Regions from separate parts of the Koromonas soli genome, predicted to be linked through region 2. Evidence: predicted binding sites of a transcription regulator. Region 2 holds the regulator's gene; each other region holds the start of a gene.
What was found. Region 2 encodes LexA, which represses DNA repair genes until DNA is damaged. Its sites were predicted from a motif close to CANTTCGCTTTTTATTCGC; they were not measured.
Positions count from the first base shown of each region.

Region 1: recA (recombinase RecA) is a predicted target of LexA. The motif match lies at 7,551-7,569, and genes of this name have one in related genera.
Region 3: AC6IY8_RS14755 (putative DNA modification/repair radical SAM protein) is a predicted target of LexA. The motif match lies at 5,649-5,667, and genes of this name have one in related genera.

Region 1 is NZ_AP040872.1:3,889,995-3,900,004, forward strand. Features, by position in the region: gene AC6IY8_RS16950 (hypothetical protein) at 1-347, shown strand, start outside; gene AC6IY8_RS16955 (hypothetical protein) at 382-858, shown strand; gene AC6IY8_RS16960 (DUF2238 domain-containing protein) at 1,290-1,949, opposite strand; gene fabG (3-oxoacyl-[acyl-carrier-protein] reductase) at 1,957-2,703, opposite strand; gene AC6IY8_RS16970 (cation:proton antiporter) at 2,754-3,977, opposite strand; gene AC6IY8_RS16975 (hypothetical protein) at 4,278-4,625, shown strand; gene AC6IY8_RS16980 (YqjF family protein) at 4,684-5,571, opposite strand; gene AC6IY8_RS16985 (FAD-dependent thymidylate synthase) at 5,922-7,496, shown strand; gene recA (recombinase RecA) at 7,743-8,819, shown strand; one part of gene AC6IY8_RS16995 (IS3 family transposase) at 8,942-9,924, opposite strand; one part of gene AC6IY8_RS16995 (IS3 family transposase) at 9,924-10,010, opposite strand, start outside.
Region 2 is NZ_AP040872.1:252,103-262,112, forward strand. Features, by position in the region: gene AC6IY8_RS01070 (AMP-binding protein) at 1-804, opposite strand, end outside; gene AC6IY8_RS01075 (DoxX family protein) at 983-1,426, opposite strand; gene AC6IY8_RS01080 (BaiN/RdsA family NAD(P)/FAD-dependent oxidoreductase) at 1,528-2,694, shown strand; gene AC6IY8_RS01085 (vitamin K epoxide reductase family protein) at 2,691-3,089, opposite strand; gene trxA (thioredoxin) at 3,479-3,808, shown strand; gene AC6IY8_RS01095 (hypothetical protein) at 3,805-3,954, opposite strand; gene AC6IY8_RS01100 (PAS domain S-box protein) at 3,953-6,646, shown strand; gene lexA (transcriptional repressor LexA) at 6,739-7,365, opposite strand; gene AC6IY8_RS01110 (tetratricopeptide repeat protein) at 7,530-9,986, shown strand.
Region 3 is NZ_AP040872.1:3,408,918-3,418,927, forward strand. Features, by position in the region: gene AC6IY8_RS14740 (MFS family transporter) at 1-224, opposite strand, end outside; gene AC6IY8_RS14745 (aldolase/citrate lyase/malate synthase family protein) at 325-2,628, opposite strand; gene AC6IY8_RS14750 (UdgX family uracil-DNA binding protein) at 2,981-4,384, opposite strand; gene AC6IY8_RS14755 (putative DNA modification/repair radical SAM protein) at 4,381-5,631, opposite strand; gene AC6IY8_RS14760 (carboxypeptidase-like regulatory domain-containing protein) at 5,852-9,613, opposite strand.

The DNA.
Region 1 (10,010 bases), 810 kb from region 2:
ACTTCAAGCGCAAGCCCACGCCGCCCGGCCCCGTTAGCCAACCCACTCCGCCCAAGGACTCACCTCTCGAGCTCATGCGTCAGGCCATGCTCGAAGCACGCCAGCAGGCCCAATCCCGCCAGCGCCGCCCTGGCTCTCGCCCCACCTTCGGCGGCGAAAACCCGAGCCAGACCAGCACCCCTGTCCTCCAGGAATTCCCCATGCAGGTGCCGCCACCCTTCTCCTCGGGAGAGCAACTCCAGATGCCGCCTGCCATCCAACCCGAGTCGTCCTTCTTTCCGACTCTGCTGCTGATCGCCCTCGCCGTATGCCTCGTCGCCATGGCCTACATGCGTTGGGCAAGCTAAGGACATCGCACCCGCCGACCGCATCCAAATCTAGGTGAGCCTTGGAACTCAGGTCGTCTATCTATTGCTGATCGCCTTACCCATTGCGTGTGTCTCCTGGACGGTGACTCATGAGGAAGTCTTCCGCGAGCTGCGTGAATACGCCACCCGCCGCAGCAACGAGGATCCCACTCTCCTCGGACGCAAGTTCTTCTACCTGCTCACCTGCGAATACTGCTTCAGCCACTACGTAACGATCTTTTTTCTCATCATCACGCGCTTCCACCTAATCTTCTCCGACTGGCGCGGATACCTGATCGCCTTCTTCTCCTTGCCCTACGTCGCCAATCTCTACATGGGCCTCTTCGCGCAAACCAAGCTCGAAGCCAAGAAAGATCGCGTCTCCGCCAAAGTCATTCAGGAAGAATTGGAGATCAAACAGATCGAGAAAGAATGCAAGAAACTCGACCACGTCCAGCGCGAAGCCGACCTCCGCGAACCCGAGCAGCCCCGCATCACCCCCGCCGCCTAACAGGCAGACACCTCGGCCGGTGTCATCCCGAGCGCCGCGAGTTTGCACGGGTGCCCGATCTTAACTCGCGCCTCCCGGATCTCGGGCGGGTGTAGTTGAGTTTAGGGTGGCGTAGTTGCTTTTGCCTTTGCTCTTGTTTTGCATTTGAACTCGGACTTGGATTTTTCAGTGTCATCCTGAGCGCAGCGAAGGACCTCGGAGTTGCTCTTGCCTTTGCCGTTGCTCTTGTTCTTGCCTTTGCCGTTGCTCTTGTTCTTGCCTTTGCTGTTGCTCTTGTTTCTGAGGTGTCATCCTGAGCGCAGCGAAGGACCTCGGGGTTGCTCTTGCCCTTGCCTTTGTTCTTGCTGTTGCCTTTGCTTCGTTCTTGCTCTTGCCTTTGCTCTGTTTTTGACGTTGATTTACGTTGTCATCCTGAGCGCAGCGAAGGACCCCTACCGCCTAGCACCTTGCTCTTCCAACACACCATCCGAGCGCACTTCCATCCCTGCCATCGCCCGATCCTGCCACCCTCGCATCACAAGCATCGCCACCGAACTCCCCACCAGACACATCAGCATGTCATTCTGCGTGTCCCACGGATCTCCCTGCCCACCCAGGAACGCATCCGCCGCCGTGCCTGTCGCGACTGCCGTCACATACTCAAACAGTTCATAGCACGCGCTGATGCACATACACACGGCGATGGCCAGAACCGCCGCCCACCCTCGCTTCACGATTCCACGCCTGATAAACACCTCGCGCGCAATCATCGCCGGCACAAACCCTTGCGCAAAGTGTCCCAGCCTGTCGTAGTGATTTCGTCCCAGATGAAACGCCTGGCTCACCCACTCACCCAAAGGCACGCGTGCATACGTGTAATGTCCACCCACCATCAGAATGATCGAGTGAATCAGGATCAGCGTGTAAACCAGCGGAGTAAACCGAAAACGAAAACGGGTGGCCGCGAGCACGGCCACTCCGATCAAAGCAGGCAGAACTTCCAGAAACCACGTGAACGGATCATACGTATGAATTGCCGACGCAATCAGCGCCACCGCAAACACAACGCACAGCCCCAACTCATACCGCCAACCGTTTCCGTTCTCGCTCATGATGCCCTCAGCGCATCAGCATACCGCCATTCACATCCAGCACGTGACCTGTAATGTAGCCCGCTTCTTCGCTTGCCAGGAACGCCACTGCGTTCGCCACATCCATATCCGTGCCCTGGCGTCCCAGCGGAATCTGCGCCGCAATGCCAGCCTTCTGCTCATCGGTTAGAGCCTCCGTCATCGCCGTCGCAATATATCCCGGAGCCACCGCATTCACCGTGATGTTTCGCGAAGCCACTTCGCGCGCCACCGACATCGTCAGTCCGATCAGCCCTGCCTTCGATGAAGCGTAGTTTGCCTGTCCCGGCGCGCCCATCTCGCCCACAATCGAGGTGATGTTGATAATGCGTCCCCAGTGCTGTTTCAGCATTCCGCCGATCACAGCCTGTATCAGCAGAAACGGCGCACTCAGATTCGTGGCCAGCACGTCGTCCCAGTCCGGGCGCTTCATCCGCATCAGCAGCCCATCGCGCGTGATTCCAGCGTTGTTTACCAGGATGTCGATTTTCCCAAGCTGTCCGGTGATCTCTTTCACCGCCGCCTTGATCGCGTCGCCCGAAGCCACGTCCAGTTTGAATGCCGCAGCCTTCCCGCCCGCGCCTTCAATCTGCGCTTGTACTTCCTTCAGCTTGTCTTCATTGCGAGCTGCCAGTGCGACAGTTGCTCCGGCTTTGGCGAGTGTCACGGCGCAGGCGCGCCCAATTCCCTGCGACGCTCCGGTGACGAGCGCCACGTGTCCCTGCAAGGACTCCATAGATCACCTCAGATATGCAATTGGAACTTAGCGGATTATAGCTGACCAGCCTACCCGAGTTGACCGGAGATCTGCACTTCTGCTGCTTCTTCGCCGCTCGCCACGCCGCCGCCGCGCCCTTTGTTGTCCGGTGCAAAGAGTGTTCGCAGGAAGGGAACTGGCAGTACGGTTGTCACTGCCGTCATCACGATCACGATTGCATAGGCACGCTGCGAAATCATGTTCATCTGCAGACCGATGAGTGCCACGATCAGCGCAACTTCTCCGCGCGGCGTCATGCCCACTCCCACCTGCAACATGCTTCGCCATCCTTCGCGATACATCGGCAGCCCGCAGCCAACGATTTTCGAGACCACTGCCAGCCCCGATATCGCAAAGGCCAACACCACCACTGAACGCGAAAACACCGACAGGTCCAGCCGTGATCCCATCGTGAAGAAGAAGAAAGGAGAGAGGAATTGATTGATCGCCTGCGACCGTGGCTCCAGGTTCCATCGCGGAGAGTAATCAGCGAACGCTAGGCCCGCAAAGAACGCGCCGATAATCGCCGCCATACCGATCCGCGTTGCTGCCACCGAGAGACCAAGACACAGCGCCAGTGCCAGCACCAGCGGAGCATCCTGCGTCTGCATCTGCTGAATGCCCGGCCGCAGCCGGTCCACCACCTGCGGAGCCACATAGATCATGAACAGCGCAAAGCCCACGGCCTCCACCGTCACCAACCCAAGATGCAAATACTGAATTCCGCCCGTGCTCACCGTGCTTACCAGCACGCCCAGCAACAGCATTCCCAGGATGTCATCGAAGACCGCGGCTCCCAGAATCACTTGTGCTCCGCGCGACTTATGCACGTTCATGTCGCGCAGCACGCGAGCCGTGATTCCCACGCTCGTCGCCACCATCGCCGCCGCTACAAACACTGCTTCGTGCGTTGGTTCGTGATTCATCTTCAGGAAGAAGAATCCCATCGCAAATGGCAGCACAATTCCCGCCACTGCCACTCTCAGGCTTAGCCTTCCCACGCGGATCAGGTCTCGAGGCGAGGTCTCCAGCCCAACCGTGAACAGCAGGAACACTGCTCCCACTTCGGCGATCGAATTGATTGTGTCTCCCGGAATTACGAAGCGCGTCGCGTAGGGCCCAAGAACTACTCCCGCCAGAATCTCACCCAGCACTGCGGGCAGGTGAAGTCGTTCAAACAGCTCACCAAAAACCTTCGCCCAAACGAAGATCGTGAAAAGCTGCAGCAGAAGTGAGTCGGTCCCATGAGGCATCTGTCAGTCCAGGGTGCGGCGCATGCGCTTCCGGCGCGGAAGGCTTACGTTATTTATTGTGCGGTAATTGAAGGCTATCCAGCGAGCAAAATCGAAGGCTGCAGTACGTTTATGGGCCAAAGCTGTGCTGCTCTATCGGTGTGAATTGCCGCTTCAGGGATGATCTACTCTGGAATCCCGAGTGGCGCATTCTGGCATATTCTTTCGTGTGCTTCTACTCTCGAATTCCTTAACACTCTGCTCTGGATTCATGCAATGTTAGCGACGTCCGATAAATCATCCTCCCCCTTGCATACGACCATGAAGACAAGATTCTTGTACACTTTGCAATCCACCTTAGGCATAGCTGTCAGCGCCGTCTGCGCCATCGCTCTCGCCTTAGTCTTCTCTCGCACTCCATGGAAAATGATTGTTCCGTTCGTGTTCACCGCCGTTCTGGTGCTACTCGCCAGCCGTTTCGGTGCCATGGTGAGTGTAGTCGGCTCCTTGCTCGCTGCCATCATCTTTTCGCAGCTTCTGTTCTCCCCGCTACACTCCGTGCGTGTCGATAACGATGCCGAACGAGGCACCCTCGCTTGGATGATCCTGCTCTCCGTCTCGGCCTCTTACCTTCTGTTTCCCTCGCGCACCGACGGACGCCACTTGTAGTTGTTGTTCTTGTGAATGTGCCGGACTCATGCGGGACGATTATGTCTGCGTGATCTTTTTAGCGTCCCAGTTGAATTCTCTCCGGCGCCCAAACCAGCGTCTTCAACGAACGCGAAAAGTGGCATAACTCCGGTGTCGTTTCAACATTCAGTCCCGCTGCGACCGCGATCGTATTAGCACCCACCGCAATGCTGGCTTGCTGCATCATCCACGGTTGATGGTGCACCTCGATGCGATACATCTTTCGCCTGTTCCACGAATACACGCAGTAACGCTCGGTAAGAAATTCATCCAGACTTCCTCGCGCCGCCCGCTTCGCTTCACCTTCGGGACAATATCGCACGTCGAGTTCAGCCCGGCCTTCCTGCGGCTGTGGACCATGCAGACGCCGCGAGTGGAATCGAATTTCACCGCCCGCCGCTTTTCTCGCCTCCACCGTTGCTCCGCTCACATTCATCGATGCATGCCAATATGGCAGCCTGAAGAACATTCGCGCCATCCACACCGCCGACAGGTTTGCTGCATCCACGCTGAAGTAGTACAGGCCCGGCTTCCCCTGCAATGTCACATACGTGCGCAGCGTCACCTGCGGAAAAAACGATAACCCCGGCAGCGGAGGAATCCCGCTCGGCCGCACATGGCTCGTCGAGAACGCCGCCAGCGAAACCCACGCCACCCCGTCATACAGATCGAGCGTCAACTCATGCGGCACCATCTCCCGCACCATCGCAGGATCGGCAGGGAAGTGCGCCAGCAACAGATCGTTCCAGTTCTGCGACAGCAGCCACGGCGCATCCGGAGGCATCCACGGCCGATGCTCAATCTCATACAGCAAACTTCCCGCCGTAATAAATCGTGTCTCTACTTCCGGTTCCACCATCACTCCCCATTGCCCAGGGATAGCTCCCCGCGAGAGTTCATCATATCCGCACTTTAGGGCACACATCCTAAAACTCGTGCTTTTGCGTTCTCGATCAAAATGGAAAACATCTACCGATCACAGGTGAACAGGCGTCCTCTCCTTACGGGTGCACGGTGCCCCACCTCTGCCTTCCTTTGGCAGAGGTGGGTGTTTTGCTTTTGCTCTTGCCTTTGCCTTCGCTCTTGCCTTTGCCTTTGCTCTTGCTTTTGCCTTTGCTCTTGCCTTTGCCTTTGCTCTTGCTGTTGTTCTTAAGGTGTCATCCTGAGGCGAAGCCGAAGGACCCCAGCCGCCCTCCCAATCTCCACTGCCGCTCCAGGTCACCTACCACCAACCCGCTCTTGTCCTTGCCCTCCCTTTGCTGCACAATCGAACCCATGACCGAACCGGCCTCCGCTACTCCTTCCGCTGCCCAGCCCTCTTCTGCCGAAACGCAGGTGTACTGCATTCACGGCGCTGCCCCGGAAGTCCAGGCCTACGCCATGGCCAAGTACTCGCGCTCCTCGCTTTCCATCAAGCAGTCCCTCACCGAGCTCAACGACGAGAAAGCGGAGAAGTTCCTCGGAACCTTCTATTTCCAGTACGGTCATCGCTCCATTGCCGACCTTGCTCACATCGCCATGGCCATCGAGCGCCTCTCCATCCTCGCCGCGACGCTTGTCGTCGATGAAACCCGCTGGGACGGACAGGAGCGCTCCACCCGCTATCAGGATTTCAAGAAGAGCGGCCACTACACCCCGCGCTTCGCCGACCCCGCCGACACTCGCCTCTACGAAGACACCATCGAGTTCCTCTTCTCCGAATACCGCAAGTTCAGCGAACTCAACTTCGAGTACCTCAAGTCAAAAACCCCCAAGCCCGCCGACCTGCCGCAGGAATCCTACGATCGCACCCTGCGTGCCCGAGCCTTCGACATTTCGCGCTACCTGCTTCCGCTCGCTACGAATACCTCACTCGGACAAATCGTCAACGCCCGCACACTCGAAACCCAGGTCTCGCGCCTTCTCGGCAGCGAGTACGAAGAGGTCCGCACCCTCGCCGATCGCATGAAGCAGGCCGCCCGCGGCTCCGCCTGGGACGTCAATACCGAAAAGCGCCGCGCCCTCGTCGATCAGGTCGCTGCCAAAGATCCGGCCCTCGCCGAGCAGCTTCGTGTCGAACTCCTGCGCGAAACAAGGGTCTGCCCCACGCTCGTCAAGTACGCCCAACCCTGCGGCTACGAACTCTCCACCCGCACCGAGCTCGCCCACGCCGCCGCCGAGCTGATGCACGGAGCGCCCATCTCTCCCGCTCCCGAGGTCGATCTGCTCGACGACGATCCGCTCGAAATCGAGCTGGCCACCACGCTTCTCTACGAACACTCCGACTACTCATACCGCCAGCTTCGCGAAGCCGTTTCCGCCCTCTCCGCCGCCCGCCGCGATGAAATCATCGACCTGGGCCTGCGCCATCGCGGGGCTCACGACGAAATCCTCCGCCCCTACAGCGCCGGGCAGAAATTCCGCTTCGACATCCTCATGGATATCGGCGCCTACCGCGACCTCCATCGCCATCGCCGCTGCGTGCAGATTCACCAGCCTTACGGCTTTGCCCACGGCTTCGAGACCCCTCGCGAGATTCAGGATGCCGGCCACTCCGCGCTCTACTCCTCGGCCATGCAGCGCGTCGCCTCCGCCGGAGCCCAACTCGCAGCCTCGCTTTTCGCTCGCGGCGAAGCCACCCAGCCCACGCACTACCTCGTCCCGCTCGCCTACCGCAAGCGCACTCTGTTCAAAATGGATTTTGCCGAGGTCGTCTACATCAGCGAGCTCCGCACCGGCCCGGGCGGCCACTGGAGCTACCGCAAAGTTGCCTATGAGATGTACGAAAAGGTCGCCGAGCGCCACCCTTCGCTCGCCCGCTACTTCCGCGTGACCGACATCCACCAGCCCATCGATCTGCTGCAAAGATAAGGCTCGCAATATGCCCGGAAATAGCAGCAATATTTCCGGGCATATTTTGCCCAACCTTTCACCTTTCATTCCCCTTGGCCTTCGCCCGTGCTATTCTCACCCTCAGCCGCCATTTCTGCCGTGATGATTGCAAATGCAATGCGCAATCCGCATCGTGATTCGAGCAAAGGTGGCTCCGGGCGGTAGCTTCCGCACCCACAATTTTTCAGCCACGCGCCCGCCAGGCGCTTTGGCAAGGAGTGCTTCATGGCCGACGATCGGTCCCGCGCAATTGATCTTGCGCTCTCTCAGATTGAAAAGCAGTTTGGCAAGGGCTCCATCATGCGCCTGGGAAACAAGGGCCCCATCACTCCCATGTCGGTGATCTCCACCGGTTCCATCTCCTTCGACTCCGCTCTCGGCGTCGGCGGAGTTCCCCGTGGCCGCGTCGTTGAGGTCTTTGGCCCTGAGTCTTCGGGCAAAACCACCATCACCCTCCAGATCATCGCCGAAGCCCAGAAAGCTGGCGGCATGGCGGCCTTTGTCGATGCCGAACACGCTCTCGACCCCGCTTATGCCAAGAAACTCGGCGTCGATGTCGATAATCTCCTCGTCTCGCAGCCCGACTACGGCGAGCAGGCCCTCGAAATCACCGAGGCCCTTGTCCGTTCCGGCGCCATCGATGTTCTGGTCGTTGACTCCGTCGCTGCCCTTGTCCCCAAGGCCGAACTCGACGGCGAAATGGGCGACAGCCACGTCGGCCTGCAGGCGCGCCTCATGTCTCAGGCTCTCCGCAAACTCACCGGCACGGTTTCGAAGTCGCGCACCTGCCTCATCTTCATCAACCAGATCCGCGAAAAGATCGGTGTCATGTTCGGTAATCCCGAAACCACCACCGGCGGACGCGCCCTCAAGTTCTATTCCTCGGTTCGCATCGACATCCGCCGCATCGCCGCCATCAAGGACGGAGACCAGGTCGTCGGCTCACGCACCAAGGTCAAGATCGTCAAGAACAAGACCGCCGCGCCCTTCCGCGAAGCCGAGTTCGACATCATGTACGGCGAAGGCATCAGCCGTGAAGGCGACATGCTCGACCTCGCGGTCGATCGCAACATCGTCGAGAAATCCGGAGCCTGGTACAGCTTCGATGGCGAACGCATCGGCCAGGGCCGCGAGAACGCCAAGAACTTCCTCAAAGAGAACAAGGACGTCGCCGCCAAGATCGAGCAAGCCGTGCGCAAAGCTCTCGGCCTCGACCGCGCCGCCTCCGAAGCTCCGGCCGACCCCCAACCCGCCGCCCCCAAGGAAGTCGCTGCCGCCAAGGCCGCCATGCCCAAAAAGTAACCATATCCTCAACCAAAAAGGGACGGATCAAATCCGTCCCTTTCTTTCGCTCTTGCCTAGCCTTCGCCTCTTGCCTTTGCTCTTGTTTTGCCTTTGCTTTTGCCTCTGTTCTGACCTTGCCCTCAGAATGCGTACCCCGTAGTCGTCGTGGCTGTGGGAAAGTTGGAAAGCGTTTTTTGCTTTCCTGCTTTTCCATAGCCTGCTTTGGTTCGTGTTTGTTCGAACTGAATCGGGCTGAGGTAGTTCAGAGCTGAGTGCAACCGGGTTTGGTTATACCACCGTAGCCAGTTCAGGATTTCATCTTTCGCTTGGCGATGGGTGGCGAAGCGTTTGCCGTGCAGCCGCTCTACTTTGAGCGAGGCAAACAGGGTTTCGCTCACGGCGTTGTCCCAGCAGTTGCCCTTGCGACTCATGGACGCTTGGATTCCATGCTCTTTCAGTCGCTGACTGAACTCATCGCTGGCATACTGGCAGCCCCGATCGCTATGAAAGATCAGCCCGCTGTGTTTGCCCGGACAGCGCTCGAACCAAGCCATTTCGAGAGCGTCGATCACCAGTTCGCTCCGCATATGATCGCGCAGAGACCAACCCACAACACGGCGGCTGAACAGGTCGATCACCACCGCCAGGTACAGCCATCCTTCGTCGGTTGGAATGTAGGTGATGTCTCCAACCCAGACTTTGTTCGGAGCGGCGGCCGCGAAGTTACGATCCAGAAGGTTCGGCGCAATCGGCAGGTTGTGCCGGCTGTTCGTAGTCATCACTCGGAAGCGCCGTTTGCCGCGGGCTCGAATGCCGTGCTGCTGCATCAGTCGTTGGATCCGCTGTTTGCCGACGCGCACGCCCTGCTCGCGCAGTTGCCGCCAGATGCGCGGCCACCCGTAGGCTCCGCGATGCTCGGCATACACCGCGCGGATGTGCACCAGCAGTGCTTCGTCGCTCAGGTGGCGGAGAGCGTTGCGTCGACGGGCAAAGTGTTCATGGTAGCCGGCCACGCTCACCCGCAGTACCCGGCACTGCACACGGATCGGCCAGACACGCCGGTGGCGTTGGATGAAGGCGTATTTCATTTCTGGCCTTTCGCGAAGTACGCCGTCGCTTTTTCCAGGATGTCGCGCTCCATCTTGACCCGCGCCAGTTCGGCCCGCAGACGGCTAATCTCCATCTGCTCGGCGCTGACCGCCTTGCCAT
Region 2 (10,010 bases):
CATGTTGCCCAGCACCATGCCGAAACAGTGATAGAAAGGCACCGGAATGCAAACCTTATCGCACTCCGTGAGCTTCATCGAATCGCCAATGAAGCGGCCATTGTTCGCGACGTTGTAGTGGCTCAGCTCCGCACCTTTCGGCGTTCCGGTGGTTCCGCTCGTGTACTGGATGTTGATCGTGTCGTGCGGGTTAAGCGTGCGTTCGCGCGCGCGCAGATCCGCGTGACTGACGCGGTCCGCCTGCTGAATCATCGTCTTCCAGCTCAACATTCCTGCCGGAGCAGTGTCGCCGATGAATATCACCTGCCGCAGTTGCGGTAACCGCGTCGAGCGCAACTCTCCCGGCAAACAGTCGTCGAGTTCCGGAGCGAGATGGCGAAGCGTTTCGACATAATCGCATTCGCGGAATCCCGCCTGCATGACGAGTCCCTTGCAGCCCGACTGCTTCAGTACATACTCAAGCTCGTGCGCGCGGAAGCGCAGATTCAGGTTCACCAGCACGATTCCTGCACGCGCCGTGGCAAACTGCATCAGCACCCATTGCGAAACGTTGGTTGCCCAGATGCCTACGCGATCGCCTTTTGCAAAGCCGCGCGCCATCAACCCGCGAGCCGTGCGATCGACCTCAGCCTGCAACTCTTTCCACGAGAAGCGCAGATACTCCTGCGAGAGGATCAGTGCCGGTGAATCGGGATAGCGCTCCGCCATCTGATCGAGAATCTGCCCAATGCAGAGATCCATCAGAGGCGGGTAATCCGGGCCTTTGGAGTAGCTGGTGGTCCTAGTAAGCACAGCTTCAGTCATGCAAGACTCCGTCTGCCGCTAGCAGTGTGGTTCGCTTGCTAATGTTAAACGGAAAGTTCATTTGTGCCGCTTATAGTGTCGTGAGTTTTGCGAATACCTTGTGGAAGATGTAAGCCAAAGGAGAGCAGCGGGATAGGCGCGACAGCCATAACTATCGCGCACACTGGGACGATAGCAATCAGGCGGCAATGCGGTCTTCGCGCATCCGGCGGTCTGTCGCTCGCTCCGGTCTTCCTACAGGGATGCTTACGGGCCACGGTTCATCAACTCCGGCCAGTGCCAGTGCGCCTCCCAGCAGGGCAGCGTTCTTCATAAAATTGATCATGTTGGCCTGCTTTGCTTCCGGCGATGCGTCATTCCAGAAGTCGTGCATCACTGGCGACACTCCGGCGAGAAATGCAATTACGGCTGCGGCGCCCAGCTTGGGACGAACTCCGAGTAGCAGACTCGCGCCTCCTACTGTGAGCAGGGCTCCTGAGCCGAGTACTGCGGCTTCGGCCATTGGAACCTTCTTCGACGCAGCATAACCGGCGAGGTTCTTGTACTGTAGAAAGTGATTGATCCCGTTGTAGAGGAAGAATCCTCCAAAGATAAGGCGGCCAAGAGTGAACGGCAATTTCATCTGTGTTTTCCTCTCAGCGATAGGATTCGGCGTCCGCGTCAATTGTTGCAGCCGAGGAATACAGTGAACCCAGCAGTAATGAACTCTGAAAGGCCGCTCGCATGAAATTCAATTCCGACGTTCTCATTCTTGGAGCCGGAGCGGCTGGTCTCATGTGCGCCATCGAGGCCGCAAAACGTGGCCGTTCCGTGACAGTGCTCGAGAGCTCCAATCGCGCAGGTCAGAAAATACTGATCTCTGGCGGAGGCCGCTGTAACTTCACCAACCGCGACGCCACCGCCACGAACTACATCTCCTCCAATCCGCACTTTGCAAAGTCGGCGTTGGCGCGCTACACGCCGCAGGATTTCATCGCCATGGTCGAGCGTCATCGCATCGCCTGGCATGAGAAGAAGTTGGGACAGCTTTTCTGCGATCGCAGCGCGCAGGACATCCTCTCGATGCTCGAGTCGGAATGCGTGAACGCGGGAGTTCGCGTGCGGCTCTCGGCGCGGCCGCAGGAGATCCGGCACAATGGCCGATTCACCGTGACGAGTGCAGAGCACGAGTTCACGGCACCTGCGCTGGTGGTGGCCACCGGTGGGCTCTCGATTCCAAAGATGGGAGCAACTCCGTTTGGCTACGACGTCGCGCGGCAGTTTGGAATCAATATCGTGGAGCCGCGTCCTGCGCTCGTCGCTTTCACCTTGAATGCTCAGGATGCGAAACACTTCTGCGATCTCTCGGGAGTTTCGACAGAGGTCACCGCCAGCATTGGAAAGGCGCGTTTTCGCGAGAAGATGCTAGTCACTCACCACGGTTTCAGCGGGCCCGCGATGCTACAAATTTCCTCGTACTGGAAGCCCTGCGAGAAGGTCACGCTTGATCTCGCGCCTGACAAGCAGGTCTTTGCCCGTCTGCTCGCCTCGGAAGCCAGACACGACGAGAGTGCGGCGTTAGCGGCCCTGCGCGATGTGTTGCCGATTCGGCTTGCCGAACGCTGGCTCGAACTGCATCCGTTTGGCAGGTGGAACAATCCCGCAATCGAGCAGGCAGAGAGGCTGTTGCATCACTTCGAATTCGTGCCCGCGGGCACCGAAGGCTTCGCCAAGGCCGAAGTAACTGCCGGTGGCGTAGACACAGATGAACTCTCGGCAAAAACGATGGAGAGCCGGAAGGTTCCAGGGCTGTACTTCATCGGCGAGGTAGTGGACGTCACAGGCCAGCTGGGTGGATATAACTTCCAGTGGGCCTGGGCATCGGGATTCAGCGCGGGGCAGGCTGTCTAGGCCACGCGCCGATTTCGGATCAGTGCAATGATGGCGGCGATTTCTGTGACCACGATGATGCCCGCCGAAGTGACGCACCAGATGCAATATGTCTCGAGTACTCGAGCCTCGATATAGGTCAGATAGGCTGAGAATGCGACTGCTCCCGTCGTAAGTACGAGCACAATCCACCAGCGGCGCAGCAGTGCAAACAGCGCGATGGCAGCATAGCCCACTATTCCAAAGACAGCCACGGGAACTCCGGCGATCTCGGCAAACGGACTGTGGTTGACAGCGCCGCAATCCCAACGGTCGTTGATGCTGCAGGGCGAAGGCTCGGTCCGATAGTGCTCACGCAGGGCAAAGCAGGATACAAGGAGTCCGGCTATGGCAAGAATGGCGATCACGTAACGCATGGCTCCTATTGTAAGCAGAGCCCACGCTCGAGGACTACACCGGGCAGGAGCTATAAACGCACGTGGATGTTTCGAGAAGCGAAGTATCGAAAGTCACCACAAGTCATCGGCACAAAACGTTACGGACGATACTTGTCTTTGGATTAGGTTCAGCACACAATCATCTTGTCAGTTTGAAGTGGTAGCTCCTCGGGGGAGGGGAATCTACCAAGGGCGTCCCAATTTCGGGGCGCCTCTTCAGTTTCAGGGCTAATTTTCGCGTTGTTCCCGCTTCTGCGTCCATTCACAGGGTTGAGACATCGAATTGTAGTGTTACGATGAACTTTTAGCTGTACTTGCCTTGGCAGTGTAACGGCAGAAAGCTTTCGTCAAGAGAAACTGGAGGAACAATGGCAAGCAATGCGATCGTAGAGGTTACCGACACAAACTTCGATCAGGAAGTTCTGAAAAGTGACCAGCCCGTCCTGATTGATTTCTGGGCCACCTGGTGTGGTCCCTGCCGCGCTCTGGCCCCCGTTGTCGATGAGATCGCGAAGTCGTATTCGGGCAAAGTCAAGGTTGCGAAGATGGATGTGGACCGCAACACGGCGACTCCGCAGCGCTATGGAGTGCGCGGAATTCCGACGCTGCTGGTTTTCAAGGGCGGTCAGGTGCAGGAACAGATTGTCGGCTATGTGCCTAAGGAAACAATCGAGAAAGCATTGGAAAAGCTTGCCTAGCAGTTTCCGTGTTCCTGGAGCCCGGCCGCGTGCCGGGCTTTCGTCTTGCCGCGTTCTGCCGATGTGTCCAGCGAGACATTCACCTTGTAAGTTTCAGGCGTTTGAATGTACTTTGTATTCATCTCTCGCTTGGATTGAGCAGTCATGGCTGTGGACCCTGTTTCGGAAGAGAAGAGCTCCAGTTGCTCTGAGCCGCTTGCGTACGCGCTTCTGGAAGCCATGCCCGGACCCGCCTGGGTCGTGGACTGTTCATCGTTCCAGGTTCTTCAGCGCAATTCCGAAGCAGCAGCGCTCTCTTCATCGGATGAATTCCCGTCGGTGTTCCCGACCGGGCTGGATTATGGACTGCTCGGACGCTTGCGCTCATCACAGCAGCGAGTCAGCTTTCATGCGACATTCGATGGCGACCGCACGTACTATCTCTTTTCTGCCTCGTTGATGCCAGGTGCAACGCACCGTCTGGTGATTGCTCAGCCGGTTGCGCTCTTCAATGTCCCCTCCCAGTTGACCTTTGATGAACTGCTGGACTCTTCCTTCGACGGCTTGGCAATACTCGACTCCGAGCGGCGCTTCCATCAGGTCAGCCTGCGGTTCAAGGAAATGTTCGGCTACTCCATTCAGGAGCTTGAGGGTAAGACGCCTGATCTGCTGGTCCCGCCTGGGCGAGAGCACGAGTTTCAATCAGGAAACAAGACACTCGACCGCGGCGGCGTGTACGTACTTGAGACCCGTCGTCTGCGCCGCGATGGAAGCGAGTTGGAAGTGCTGGTAATTTCGCAACCGATTACGACGGGGCGTCTTCGCGGCGGCCTGGTCGTGGTTTATCGGGATCTGACCGAGACGAATCGCAATGCCCGTTTTCACAATCTCCGGTTGGACGTAACGCGAACGCTGGCGACTGCGACCTCGGTGGAAGGTGCGGGAGGGGAATTGCTGCCTGCTCTCGGCAAGGCGCTCGGATGGGAGATCGCACGCCTCTGGACCATCGCCGAGGAGGGGCTGAAGTGCGTCGTTGGATACACGCAGTCCGGCCTTCATTGTCAGGGGAGCGCCACAGGACCGGGACGGCGCTGTACCAGTCGCGCCCAGCGCGTAGCGCACGACGGAGAGGCGATTTGGCTCAACGACCTCGACCCGGATTCGTCCTGTATCGGGCGCGAAGGATGCAGAATTGAGAACGGCTCTCTGGCAGCGTTTCCTATCTTCGACAGCCACAAGCAGATTCTCGGGGTTTTGGAACTGATGTCCTCGAGTACGATGCAGCCCGAGCCGGGACACCGCGAGCTGCTTGAAGGCATATGCGCGCAACTTGGGCAGTTCATCACCCGCTGCAACGCGGAAGCGGCACTCGCCGAGAACGAAGCGAAGTTTCGCACTCTTGCCGAGATGGCTCCAACCGCCATCTTCATCCACGTTGATGGCTGGGTCATTTATGCCAATGCGGCGTTTGAGTCGCTCACCGGGTTCACTCGCAACAACATTCTGAATCGACTGGCATGGCCGCTTTTTCATCCCGAAGATCGCGAGATCCTGCAGGACCGCGCTCGACGCCGTGCATTGGGGCAGGAAATCCAGAAGCGCTGGCAGGCGCGCGTCGTCCGCAACGACGGCGAAGTGCGCTGGATCGATTACGCGGCCGCTCGCATCATGCTCAACAATCGTCCCGCCGTGTTGTGTGCGCTGACCGACATGACGGAACAGCGTGCGCTCGAGATGCAGCTTCGCCAGACGCAAAAGATGGAAGCCATTGGGCGTCTTGCCGGAGGCATCGCGCATGACTTCAACAATCTGCTTATGGTGATTGGCTGCTGCAGCGAACTCATCATGCAATCGCCAGAGTTGCCTGAAAATGTGCGCAAGGACGTGCAGGAAATCAGTAACGCTTCCGAACGCGCTGCGGCTCTTACTCGACAGCTACTCGCATTCAGCCGCCATCAGGTTCTCGAGCCGAAAATCCTCGACCTGAACTCCACGCTCACCGGCACCGAACTTATTCTTCGCCGCGCCTTGGGAGACGACATCCAGCTACACTTCGACCTTGAGCCCGATCTCGGACTGATCCTTGCCGACCCCAGCCAGATCGAGCAGGTGGCAATGAACCTCGCGGTAAACGCGCGTGATGCTATGCCCGACGGCGGGCGACTGAACATCCGCACCTACAGTGTGCATCTGGAACACTCTGTCGCGCAGGCGGGAGACTACGCTGTGCTCGCCGTGGAAGACACCGGCATTGGCATGTCCCAGGAAGTGCAGCAGCACATCTTTGAACCGTTCTTCACCACCAAGAGCGAAACCAAGGGAACGGGGCTTGGGCTCTCGACGGTGTACGGCATCGCGAAACAGACGGGCGGGTTCGTCACTGTAGATAGTCAGCCAAAATGTGGAGCGACATTCAGGGTCTTCTTCCCAATCGCTGCCGGACTTGCACTCGCATCCGACAAGCGCGATGAGCATGATGTTCTACAGTCTCGCTCAGCGACTGTCCTGCTTGTCGAAGATCAGGACGACGTTCGCGGAGTACTGCACAGCACTCTGGCGCGTGATGGTTATCTCGTTATGCAAGCTGAGAGCGGCGCGCAGGCGTTGGAGATCAGCGCGACATACGCCAGCAAAATCGACCTTCTGGTGACCGACGTTGTCATGTCGGGAATGTCGGGCCGCGACCTCGCCGATCAATTAACACAGATCCGCCCCGGCCTCAAAGTGCTCTACGTTTCGGGATACAACGAGGACACGATCCTGCAAACCGGAGTCGTCGAGGGCCAGACCGAGTTTCTGCAAAAGCCATTCTCGCCCTCCGTTCTGTGCCGCAAGGTCCGCGAAATTCTGGCGAAGTAGATCCTTACCTCGATGTTGGGTGCCCAGATTCACGAAGCGAAGCGTAGTTACCCTGGCACTGAATCTGAGCAACAGTAATCGGACAAAAATCTCTAGTACTTCCGCAGCACCGCCACGACCCTGCCCTGCACCTGCACGGCTTCTGCCGGAACCATAATCGGCTGCATGTTTGCATTCGATGGCTGCAGGCGAATCTGCTCGCCTGCGTGGTAGATGCGTTTCAGCGTTGTGTCCGAGCCGTTGACCAGCGCTACTACGATCTCGCCTTCGCGCGCGGTTTGCGTCTTCTCTACCAGCACATAGTCGCCATTCATGATGTGTTCGTCCTGCATGCTGTCGCCTGAAACTTGCAGCACAAAAACATCTTTCGCGCGTGTGAAGTCAGTGAGCGAAATGGTCTCCGGAGTTTCCACCTGCTCAATCGGGCGGCCTGCCGCGATGCGTCCGACGAGAGGCAACTCCACTGTGCTCACGGCCACCGCAGATGCTCGCTCGGGAATTCCATCGGGGAGCGGCAGCACATCAATGGAACGGCTGCGGTTGAAATCGCGGCGCAGCAGCTTTTTGCTTTCGAGATTGTTGATGTGCTTGTGGACAGTGGCCAGAGAACTAAGTCCCAGGGCCGCGCCGATTTCTTCAAACGAGGGGGAGTAGCCATTATTCTGTACGAATTCGGCGATAAAGTCGTACATCTCACGCTGTCGCTTGGTTAATGCCATTTCGCAACCTCTCGTGTGCCCACCCGCACAATCCCAACATTCTGGCGAATAAAAGGCGAAGTGTCAATCGCTGGCCCATGTCTAGTTGGATACCCCTATTTCTTACTTTTTCTAGACTAAGGAGATGTGCAGAGGTGTGAGTTGCAGAATAGAATCGCACAAAGATGAACGACGCCGCCAAACGCGTAGAGCGTGCCGAAAAGCTGCTCGATAGAGGCAAGCCCGAGCTTGCTCTGGCCGAGTATCGCCAGGCTATCGAAATGGAGCCCGATAATCTGCCTTTGCTGCAGAAGGCTGCCGACATCAGCATGTCGGTGGGACAGTTGGGGCTTGCGTCGGACATGCTGCGGCGGCTGTTTGCCCAATATGTAGACGGCAAGCAGCTCAGCAATGCGGCGCTCGTCTTTCGCCGTCTGCAACGCATGAAGGCCCTGGATCCCGAGATGGTGATCCGTTACGCCGAGCTTTTCGTTAGCACCAGCCGCAAAGATGCGGCCGAAGCCTACCGTATCGCGTTCGAGGAATTCCAGCGCCTGGGTGATCCTCGGCGTGCGCTGCACTGCATGTCGCGCTCGCTCGAACTCGAGCCGCGCATGGAGGATTATCGCGAGCACGCCCGCATGTGCGAAGCCCTTCACGAGCCGGTACTCGCTGCCGAGTCCCTTGTGCAACTGGGCACCATGCTGGAAAAGCTAGGCCAGGACGCATCGGAAACCTACGCCCGTGCTTTCGCCGCCAATCCCGCTAACACCGCTGCGCGGCTGGGAAATGGACGCGCACTCATCGCGCAGAACCGTCCCGCAGAGGCCGTGGAAATGCTGCAGCCCATTGCCACTAGTCTCTCGAGCCCCGACGAGGTTCGCGAGCCCTATGCGCTGGCGCTGATCGCCCTGGGGCGTGTGGAAGAGGCAGAGCCCTTTGCGTGGCGGCTATATGAGCGCGATCCGCATAAGAATCTCGCAGCGCTGCTTTCCGTCATTGGCGGATTGATTGATCGCGACCTGGTGGACCGCGCGCTGGGACTAGCGCGCCGCTTGGAGGATTTCAATCGCAAGCAGGGGCACCTCATTGACTTCATGAAGCACCTTGCGCAACTCGCCGCCGAGCGCACGCCGCGCATTCGCTTCTATGAATACATGGCCGAGCTCTACAACAGCGCCAACCGCGAGGTAGAGTACGCGCAAGTGCTGTCACGTCTCTTTGATCTCTACTTTGAGGCAGGGAGCTACTCCCGGGCGCTCGACGCGCTGGATCGCGCTGTGGACATCGACCCCTATGAGTCTGCGCACAGGGATCGGATGCAGAAGCTCGCGGGGCACGTGGCAGAAGATCGCCTGCAGACCGTGGCGAAAAGGCTCGGCGTCGATGCACCGGAGATGTCCGCGCCCGTCGTGCAGGAGCAGGAGGCAGCGTCCGAAGCTCCGGCTCCCAAGGTGCTTGAGGACTTGATTCTTCAGGCAGAGATTTTCCTGCAGTACGGCATGCGCGATAAAGCGTTGCAGAAGATCGAGCACTTAAGGCAGGTGTTTCCGGTGGAAACGGAAACCGACCCGCGAATCCGCGAGCTGTTCACCACTGCGGGACTGGCAGCGCCAGCCCTGCGGGAGGAAACAGTCGAGCGCAGCCGTCCGTCTGACGGCATGGCTCGCGCGGCGGAGGTAAGCCGCATCATTGCGCGGCAAAGCGATCCACGTTCAGTGCTTGTGACGGCCGTGAATCAGATTGGCGCGAAGTGGCAGTACAGCCGCTGTCTTGCGGCGTTGGCAATTCCGGGCAAGCCTCCATCTCTCGTTGTCGAGTACTGCTCGCCCGAGGTGACGAAGTCGGAGCGTGCCGCGATGGTGCGTCTGCTCGCCATGAGTCAACGGCTCACGGCGATCGAGCCGGTTTTTCCTGCGGCAGATGTGCAGTCCTCCGAACCGTTGTCGCCGATTCGCAAGGAACTGGCGCGGCTCAACATTCACTCGCTGGTTGCACTTGCATTGATGAGCGAGGATCAGCCGATTGGTCTTCTGATCGTTCAACAGTGCGGGGTGCGCCGCCGCTGGTCTGCCGATGATCTTGCGCTTCTGCGCTCGTTGGCCGATCAGGTTGCACTCGCGGTTCACAATGCGCGCCTGCGTTCGCTGGTTTCAACCCTGGGCGTGGCCGAAGAGAAGACCGGATTGCTGAAGCGCTCGGCTTACATCGATGCTGTCGTAGCCGAACTTGGCAGGCAGCGCACGACGCACGATTTCTCGAGCACCCTGGCTCTGCTGCAGATTGCATCGGCAACGCCTTCCGACGTCGAGCACGCCGTCAGCGAAGTGGTGCGTACGCTGCGCTCGATTGCGCAGGATCAAGCGATGTTGTTCCGCTACGAGGGCGACACGGTCGCCATGCTGGTCCCGCATCTTGAAATACCGGAAACCGAGGCCCTGCTTGCACAATTGCGCGATGCGCTCGGGCCGGTCGGAATCAACATTACTGCGGGAATCGCCAAGGCAGGAGCCTTCGCCGGATTTGAGCCGGAAGATGCTGCGACCGAGTGGATCAATCGTGTCGCTCGCGCACTCACCGAAGCTGAGCACACTCCGGAACATACCTGTGTGCTGCCACCCGAAGCAGCGTCTCTCGCGTAGGTTCGCTGGTGCCGCAGGCGCGTG
Region 3 (10,010 bases), 1.3 Mb from region 2:
CCTCCGATGGGGCGCATGAGGAACCCGGCGGCGAAGACTCCAGCAGACTTAAGTAGCTGGACGGTGGCATTGCCGCTCGGGAAAAAAGATCCGGCAAAGTAGATGGCGCAGAAAGCGTAAACGTAAAAGTCGAACCACTCGACGAGGTTTCCGGAAGAAGCGCCAATGATGGCGACGATGCGTTTCCGGGTGTCTGCTGCGGTCGAGAGTTGCGACGAGGTCATGCGCACAATCCTGTGTTCGAATGAATCTTACGATGCGCGAGTGCTGAATGACAAAAAGAAGGCGGCCCTTGCGAGCCGCCTTGCGATGCAGGTGAAGCAGTTACTGCCTGCCGTTGGGGAAGATGTCGAAGACATAATCGTGGGCGGCGAGTGCGGCCTTTGCCGACTCACCACGCTTGACGAGTTCTTCGCGTGAGAGATCGAAGATGGCATCCAGAATCTGCGTCCGCTCCTGCGCACTGGCTGAGCCGACGACGAACAGAACGCGCGCGCTGTGCTGGATGTAACGCTTGGAGATCAGCTGGCGCTTCAGAAGCTCCATGATGACCTGTGCCTTGGAACGATCAAAGCGGCCGGGATCGCCACGGCGGTCGAGTTCGGCGAAGAACTCCTTTGTCCACTCATCGTGATAGGTGAAGACCTTCTCGAACAGTTCGGACGTGAAGCGCGTGCCAGCCTTCACATGATCGGCGTTGGTTGCGGGCACGACACCATCTTCGGTGAGTGCGGGACGCTTGAGGTATCCGTCCTTGGTGATGGTGGCCTGGTGCTGCACGAGCGTCCACAGCCAGGACATATCGATGCGATAGGTGGCTAGGTCGTTCATGAAGCGCAGGTACAGTTCGTAATCGTCGATGGCGGCGGCAAAGTTTCCGTTAAGTATCTGGAAGCCGTAGTTGGCAGCCATGTAGAAGGCGTGCTGGATGTGCTCGATGGTGATGTCGCCCTTGGGAACTCCGTAGATGGACTCCCACAGCTCGGGCGAGAGGAACTTCTCGGGCGTGTCGAGCGACTCGCGGGCGATGACCTGGGGCGTGATGCGTCCATTGCCATCGATGAGGCCGCGAGACTGGAAGAGCTGCTGCTCGGCCTCGACGAGCCCGCTGCCGACGGTGGGCACGGGCTTGCCCTTTACGTCAACGGTCTCGCGCTTGGCATCGAGCATCTTCTGCAACTCGGGGAGAGATGCACGGAGAGGCGCATTGCCCGCGGCAACATACGCCTGCTCGGGGCTGGCGACCCAGCTCTGGCGATATGCGTCGTAGAGCTTGCCTTTGACTTCGCCGGAAAGTATCTGGTCGAGAGTGGGGCGCGTGCCGGCGGGCAGTTGTCCGTCCGGAACAAACATGAGCCCGAGGAGGCGCTCGCGCAGCTTATCGATGGCCATGGCACGCAAGGCAAGCTGGTTGTAGCGCGCACGACCATAAGCATCACTCGACTGATAGATCATGACGGCAGCCATTCCGCCAATGGGTCCGCCCTGCGTGAACTCACCATGCTTTAAACCTGCGAGCAGGATGTTCAAGGCGTTGTAGCGCTGGTAGGCGATCATGTTGGGCGCGGCCATGCCGACGGTTTGCGGGTCGGGGAAAACGCCGTTGGGATCGTCCTTCCACATCTCGATGAGGCTGCCAAGGTAGTCCCAACGACCGACGTTGGTGCCGAGAAGACGGCGGCGCAGGGTCCAAACAATAGCGGGCAGGAAGCGTCCGCCGTTGCCTTCCTCGTAGAGCATCTTGATCTTGATGGTTCCGGCGGGAACGCCAATCATCTGTTCGAGGCGCGCAAACAGCTTCTCGACGATGAGGGCTTCGTGCGGTGTCTGGAGCTTAGGAATGTAGAAGTAAACGCCGGTTCCGGATTTCTTCAGCGACTCGTAGTTGTTGAACGTCCAGAGAACGGCGATGACGATGAGGCCCGGAGCAGGCTGATTATCAACGCGCACGTGATCGTAGCGGATGTGGATGCTCGGCGGGCGTACGAAACGCGTGGGCCATTGTCCGGAGTCGCGGCCGATGGTGTATTTGCGCGTTTTATCCTTCTTCTGCACCTCGTAGGCGCGGTCTTTCCACTTGCCTTCGAAGATCTCCTTGGCATTCTTGAGGGCTCCGAAGACTCCGATGGGAGCATGGACGGGAGTGCCATCAGGACGGAAGTGCGTGGGCGAGGCATCCTCGAAGTCCGGCATATTCATGGGCGCGTTGCTGTTCAGGGCGTTGAAAGCCATGTCGAGCGGATACCACGGTCCGGTCAACTCAAGCCCCGGATTGTTGAGCGGATGAGCGTCAGCCGGGATGGGAACCTGGTCATTGAGGCGCCAGCGATGCGGAGTTTCACGATCGAGGAAGTTGTCGATGAGTCCCTGGATGATTTCGCGGAAGGTCCACGGCTGACCACTGATGGGATCCTCGAAATGCTCGTCCCACTTGGGCCATGCGTACTTCTCTCGCACCGGCAACGGCGAATTGAGAATGGCACGGCGGGCTGAAAGCGCAGCGGCAATCGCTGGATTCAGCTCACGGGTAAGTGTGGCGATGGTCTCCTCGACCTTAAGCTCGTGTCCACCTACTTGCTTTGTGCCAAATAGCTCAGGAAAACTCTGCAGAACGTCCTCTCGAATCATCGCAGCTGCTCCTTCTAGGCTGATGGCGGTCTTCAGGCCTGAAAACCGCAACTTGAAATGGAATCATTAAACTGGCTGCTCGTCAAACAGCGGTCAGGGCGCTAGCTGGCGATCGCCCGGATACCACGCGGGCTCGGAACCATGCTCCGCATTATGGTGAACAGAAATGCGACGAGAGGCAGAGCGGCAAGTAGGTAGAAGTCAGGACAATGATGCCTCAGAATGACGTGGCTGAAAACCCCTGTTGCGAAGGCAGTGGCGGCAAGGCACACGTCTGTCAAAGGACCCACCTCTGCCAAAAGAGGGCAGAGGTGGGGCACCACATTTCGAACTGAATGGAATGGCGTACTGCTCAGAGCCGTGCGACGTTCTTCTCGCTTATTAGTTTTTGCGCTGTGGAGAGGTCGGAGACAAGGCGAGCGTAAATCGCGCGTGACTGGTGTTCGTCTGAACTGCGGAGGACGAAGCTGGGGTGCACGCTGATGACGGTGTGAGCGGAGTAGGGCGTTTGGATCACCTTGCCCGCATCGCGAGTGATGCGGACGCTGCTGCCGAGCAAAGATTTGGCGGCGGTGGCGCCCAGCAGAAGGATGGCTTGCGGCTGGATGGACTGGAGTTCGGCTTCGAGCCAGGGGCGGCAGGCAATGATTTCCGACATGCGCGGGGTCTGGTGAATGCGGCGCTTGCCCTGACGGATGAACTTGAAGTGCTTCACAGCATTGGTCAGGTAGATGTCGGAGCGCAGGATACCGGCTTCATCCATGGCGCGCTGGAGGACCTCGCCCGCAGGGCCGACGAAGGAATGGCCAGTGAGGTCTTCTACGTCTCCGGGTTGTTCGCCGACGAGCACAAGACGGGCGGTGGGCGAGCCCTCGCCGAAGATAGTTTGCGTGGCATCGCAGTGCAGCGGGCATGCGGTGCAGGCGCTGGCAGCTTCGCGCAAGACGTTGAGGTCGCGACTGGGCGGGACGATGTGTTGCGCGGAGGTCGATTGCTGACGATGCATGGTTTCGAGACGGGCGGGGACATCGGCCAGCACTTCGGGCAACGCCTGCAACTCGGGGAGGTTGGTCCAGAAGCGCGAAGGCATTTCCTGCCGCATGAGATCGAGATTCATGCGGGCGGGGTTGAAGGTGGTGCGGTAGTAGGTGGACCAGAGCGATTCCAACTCGTCTTTGTTTGAAGACTGCGGCATGGCGACGCCGGGCGAGTAGGAAAGACGAAGGCCGTCCCAGTTGGCCGATCCGTGCGGAGTGAGGATCGTCCAGCGCATGGCAGCAAAACGCTTCTCGAAAAACGGGGCGACGAGGCGGATGATGCGGTAGTCGGGACGATACCAGGCGACGAACCATTCGGCTCCGTCGCGTTCCATGCGGCGGAAACGGACGAAGGCATGCATGTGGTGAATGTCTCGAACGATTTCCTGACGCATGCGGTTGAGGCGCAAAACTTCAGGATCGATTTGCACGGAGAGCAGGCTGCGCTCGCCGTGAACGACACGCCACAGAACGCTGTAGAGCAGATGCCATCGCGCTGGATCGGTGTGGCACGAAACAAGGCGTGCAAGATCGAAGTAGCGCCGGGGAACGCGGAGCTTGCTGCCGGATTCGCCAACGGGCTCGGAGGGAAGAAGCGATAACTGCTCGGCATCGGCCTCCGACCAGGCGACATCGTGAGGCGCTACGTTGGAGGCCAGCAGTTCGCGGCAACGCTGGCGGAAGCTGGCGAACTGCGGCTCAACCGAAACGTGGATCACAACTCACCTGCTACGGCCGCGGTGGCTGCGTCGAATAGTGCAAGCTGCTCGGGAACGGCGGTCACGGTCGGCAGGCGATTGGAGTCGAGCAACACGACCGAGGGACTATGGTCGGTAGTGATGACGAACGGCTTGCAGCGGCGTAGCGAGACGCGCAGCTTGCGCAGATCGTCGAGCGAGAGATGGTGATAGCGCCGGATGGACAGAATGCGCATGGCATTGCGATAGCCGATGCCGGGGACGCGCAGCAATTCTTCGCGAGTGGCGCGGTTCACATCCACTGGGAAGAACTCGCGATGGCGCAAGGCCCAGGCGTGTTTGGGATCCACCTTGGCGTCGAGGTTGGGTTCCTGCTCGGTGGTGAGCTCGTCGGCGTGGAATCCGTAGTAGCGCATGAGCCAATCGGCTTCATAAAGGCGATGCTCGCGCACAAGCGGCGGGGCCGCAATGGGCAGGCGGGCATCAGCCTTGGGGAATGGGCTGAACGCGGAGTAGTACACGCGACGCAACTTGTAGGCGGAATACAGGTGCGAAGACTTCGCCAGAATCTGCGCGTCGGTGCTGGGAGTAGCGCCAACGACCATTTGCGTGCTTTGTCCGGCGGGGGCGAGGAGGCGAGCCGATTTCGATTTGGCACGCTCTTCTTTCGAGGACACGATTTCAGTTGTAACGCGCCCAAGAGTGTTCTCGATGACAGCGCTGTTCTTTTCTGGCGCGAGCTTGTCGAGATCGGTCTGCGTGGGCAGCTCGACGTTGGCACTCAGTCGGTCGGCATAGCCGGCGGCCTGACGAAGAAGTTCGGGCGAGCAGCCGGGAATCGTCTTGAGATGGATGTAGCCGTTGAAGCGGTGGTCGGTGCGAAGGGTACGCGCGACCTCGATGAGCTGCTCCATGGTGTAGTCGGGCGACTGGATGATGCCGGAGCTCAGGAAAAGCCCTTCAATGTAATTTCGCTTGTAGAAGTCGATGGTGAGTTGCGCGACCTCGGCGGGAGTGAAGCGGGCCCGCGGGATGTCGCTGGAGCTGCGATTGACGCAGAAGACACAGTCGTAAATGCAGTAGTTCGTCAGCAGGATCTTGAGCAACGAGACACAGCGGCCGTCGGGCGTGTAGCTGTGGCAGATGCCGCAAGCAGCCGTGTTGCCGAGAGCTCCAAGTTCGGCACTGCGGCGCGATCCGCTGCTCGCGCAGGAGGCGTCGTACTTCGCCGAGTCTGAGAGGATGCGAAGCTTGGTTTCCAGCTCCATTGACCAGATTGTAACAAGAGAAGAGAAGGCGAACATAGGCCAGAATTGGCCCGATATCCGGGGGAGAAAAAGGTTTTCACGGCGGGCTGAGGGCTGAGTCTAAATCAAACTCCCCCGCCGTAAACTCGCGAAACGCGAGTTTACGGGAGGGCACCTGGGTGGAAGAAAATCCCCGCCACCTACATTGGTGACGGGGACTGGAGGAAGACTGCTCAGGAGGTTAGAAGTCGAACTTCAGCGAGATCTCTGACAGGCGACGTCCGACGGTCAGAGGGGCGAAGCCGAAATTCCTGTTGGCGCTTGTCGCTGTCGCGGGCGAGTTGCCGGACAGATTGAGCGTCGTCTGATTGGGATACGGCGTGCCGAAGCTATGCAGCGGGTGGTTCAGGAAGTTGAAGGCTGCATAACGGAAGCGCAGTTTGCGACTTTCGCCGAGAGAGAAGGACTTCTCAAGGCTGAGATCGCTGTTGAAGAACGCCGGGCCGTGCATGTAAGGCATGATGTACGGACCGTTGGTTCCAATCTCCGGCAGGGCGAAGCATCCGCCGTTGATGAACTGGTTCTTGCCAAGGCCGGAGCGTGGGTTGCACTTCATGACCGGCTGCAAGCTCACGTCAGGCGTTCCGAGGATGGTCTGGCTGTTGACCGGGTAGCTTCCGCCGTCGGTGGGAGTGATGGTGCCCTGCAGGTAGAAGTCCGGCGAGAAGCTGACTCCGGTCTGCATGTTGCCGCCGCTCTCGAGGGTGGTGATGCCCGAGATCATCCAGTCGTTGGCGATCAAGCCGAGCGTTCGCTGCGGAGTGACCTTGCCGAACTGGTAGGAGTAGGAGAGGTTGAGGATGTGGCTACGGTCATAGTTCATCGGGCCGTAGTTGTTCTTGATGTGGAAGGGATCGACCGGCGCGGTGTAGTTGAAGTCAGCCGCGGAGCCGAGGATGCCGAGTGCCTTGGACCATGTGTAATTGATGTTGTAAGTCAGGCGTCCGGACTGCTTCACGAGCAGAGCCTGGAAGCCATTGTAGTTGGCATAGGTATTGTGCTGCGGCACGATGATGCTGCCATATTGCGGATAGGGACGGGCGGCCTGAACGCTCGGCTCACCGGCCCAGTCCTGCGTGTTGTTCAACTGCGCGGCCTGGTAAGGCGTGCATCCCTCGGGATTGCAGGGGCGCGGCATCCAGGAGGCCGTGGCAGCGTTGATCTTGGCTGCCGCAGCGGCGGTGAACAGGTAGCCGACAGGAACGGCGTTGATGTTATTGAGCACGACGGCCTGCGTGGTGCCGTTGTTCATCAGCGAGTTGCTGTTATTGCCGGCGTAGGAGAACTGGAGGTATGTCGTCTTGTTCAACTGCTGGGCGATGCTCAAGCTGTAGTTGTTGGTGACCGGCGTCTTGCGATCGCTGGCGAGGAGTCCGGAGACGGAGGAAATCGGCAGCGAGGTCTGGGTGCCTCCGGCATTGCCGTAGGTCGCCGGATTCTGGTGGACGGTGCTGACACCAGCAAGGGTGTTTCCGCTGAAGCCTTGCAGGTCGGCTTTGCGCAGTCCGGTTGCGGTTTGGAACGCGCCAATCACGTCGTCGGCGGAGTCATGGAAGCGATAGGCTCCGTAGCCGCCGCGGATGACGGTCTTACCGTTCTTGAACACATCCCACGCGATGCCGAAACGCGGTGCAAAGTAGGCTCCGGTGGAACTGGTGCCGGAGTTGGGTATCGCAGGATTGATGCCATGCCACTGGAATCCGGGGAACGGATTGGAGGTGGCGTTCATGTTGGTGCCGATGAGGTTTGGCTGCCAGACGGCTGCGCCGAGCCCGTGCGAGTCCGTCCAGGCTCCGAGATGGCTTACGCGAAGACCGTAGGTGAGAACAACGCTCTGGCTGAGACGCCATGCATCCTGCGCATAACCTTCAATGTTCCAGAAGTAAATGTTGGTGCGCGGGGTGAACGAGGTCTGGTGGAAGTCCTGAATCTGGCCTTCAAAGAAGTTGGCCAGCGAGTTTCCGCTGTTGAAGTGGGGCGTGGGATCGAAAGCCGGGCTGCCGTCTGGATAGAAGCCGTTGTAGCTGTGGAGTTCGTTGCCGGCGGCGCCGAACCAATAGTTCTGAATGACGCCGTTGGCCTGGCTCTGGTTGGCCTGATTGTTGGCTACGCGCTGGCCGAAGATTCCGAACTTGAGGCCATGCTTGCCGACGACTTTGCTGAGGTTGTCGCTGAGGGCGGGCTGATACTTATGCAGGTACAGTCCACCGGTAGTGAAGTCCGGCCATAGACCGAGCGGCAGGCCGCCGTAGGGAGCATAGGTTCCGAGTTGCGGATATTGCTTGGAGCCGTTATCAAAGACTGCGTTGTATGGGTAGTTGATGGTGGATTTCAGCAGGGCCTTCTGGTTCTTCGGCTCGAACTGCTGGGTGAAATAGGTGAGAGTCGCAGTCAACTCGTTGGTCAGCGTGGGGGAGAAGACCTTGACGTAGTTGGCCGAGGCGCTGTGCACGTTGATGCGGTTGAGGAGGCCGCCGCCAGGGGTGTTCACGGCACCCATGATGCTTTGCGGAGCATAGTAGGGAACCTGCGGCTGTCCCTGCAGTCCGTGTTCGAAGCTGTAACGGAAGAAGACGAGGTTGTTGGAGTTGATGTTGTAGTCGAGACGGCTGGTGGTCTGGAAGATGTTGTTGCCCACCAGATTGAGCGTCTGATAGTTGTAGCCGTCGCTGTTGGTGGCCGCAAGATTGGGCAGTGGCAGGGTGTTGTTCACCAAGGCCATGGCACCAGGATCGAGGAAGGCCGCGATGTTGCCGTTGGTCAGCGCGCCACCGTTATCTCCCACGGTCGGGGTGGGCGAAATCTGGGCGTAGGTGCCGCTGGTGTAGCTGGGGCCGAGGTAGTTCTTGATGGCCTCGGTGCTGAAGTCGCCCTTGCGCATGGCGGCCGTGGGCACGAGCGCGTTGACTATGGCGCTGCTGGCAGAGCCGTAGGCGTAAACGTCTTTCTGGAAATCAAGCTCGGCACCAGTGAAGAATGTCAGCTTCTTCGTTCCGGGGACCGGACCGCTGAGAGTGAAACCGGGATAGATGTAACGGTCGTCGGGGCGTGCGATCTTGCTGTACTTCGCCAACGAGTCGTTGGAGTTCAGTGCGCTGGTTCGGGCGTAGGTGTAGAGCGAGCCGTGATAGGTCTGGGTTCCGGGCTTGGTGACGCCGGTGATGACCACGGGACCGTTGGACTGATCGACGCCGAAGTTGGAGGTCTGCACCTGGACTTCGCTGACGAATGCGACGTTGATGTTCTGAAGGTTGGCACCCATGTTGCCGGAGTCGGTAAGGTTGGCACCGTCAAGTTTGAGAGTGGTGCCCGCTACAGGAGCGCCGTTGGAGATATAAGCATTGCCCATGCCGATGTTCACTTGCGAGAAGTCGGGGGCAGTATTGGTGTTATCAGTGCTGCGAATGGCAAACCCGGGAAGAATCTTTTGAAGTTCGGTGGCGTCGCGTCCGACAACCGAAAGACGATCGACATCGGTGGAGGAAATGGTGGAACTGAGTTGGCCGCTATCGAGCGGGATTTCGCCGGTTGCGCCCTCGACGGATACGGTTTCTGCGGTCGAGGCGAGGCCCAGCTTGATGTCCTGCAAGGCGAGCGCATCACCCGGGTTGATGTGAACGCTGGGCCGGACGAAGTCGCGGAAGCCAGCCATCTTGATAGTGATGCGATAGTCTCCGCTGGGCACGGCGGCAAAGTAAAACGCACCTGAGGCGGTGGTCGTGAGAGTGCGTTCGAGCCCGTTCTGAAGATTGGTGATGGTGACTACGGCACCAGAGACGACGGCAGAGCCGGGATCCTGAACCATGCCGCTCAGGCTGCCTGCTCCGACCTGTCCTGTTGCCACGCCGCACAGACAGAATGCAACGAGGCATATAACGAATGCGGAAATCCACCGCTTTGCACACCAGCGGCCGCCGCGAACAGCTTTGTTGTAAGTACTCATTCCTGCCTCCCCAAAGACAACATCCCCACGGCGGCCGAGATCATTGCCGGCTCGCTCGATGACGGGGTACCTAAGCTGAACCTTTATAAGTCAGCCACAATGGGAGGGTAAGGTGAGTTACAGAAAAAGCAGCACTCTTATCAGGTAAAACATTTTTGGATTGAGCAGCTTAGACCAGGTTTTCCGATGTGCTTAACATCACGGCCTCATCTTTTTTACCTTCGAACAGACTCGCCGGATCAATTGCCCGACAGACCGCGTGTATCGAACGACGGCATAGAACGCCAGGGACGGGTGTTTCCTGAAGCAAACAGAACTCAGAGGTTCAATTCGCTTTTATGGCGAGTTGGCCCGAACGCAGCGAACCTTTGCGCCGGGGTTTGTCGTCGGGATAACG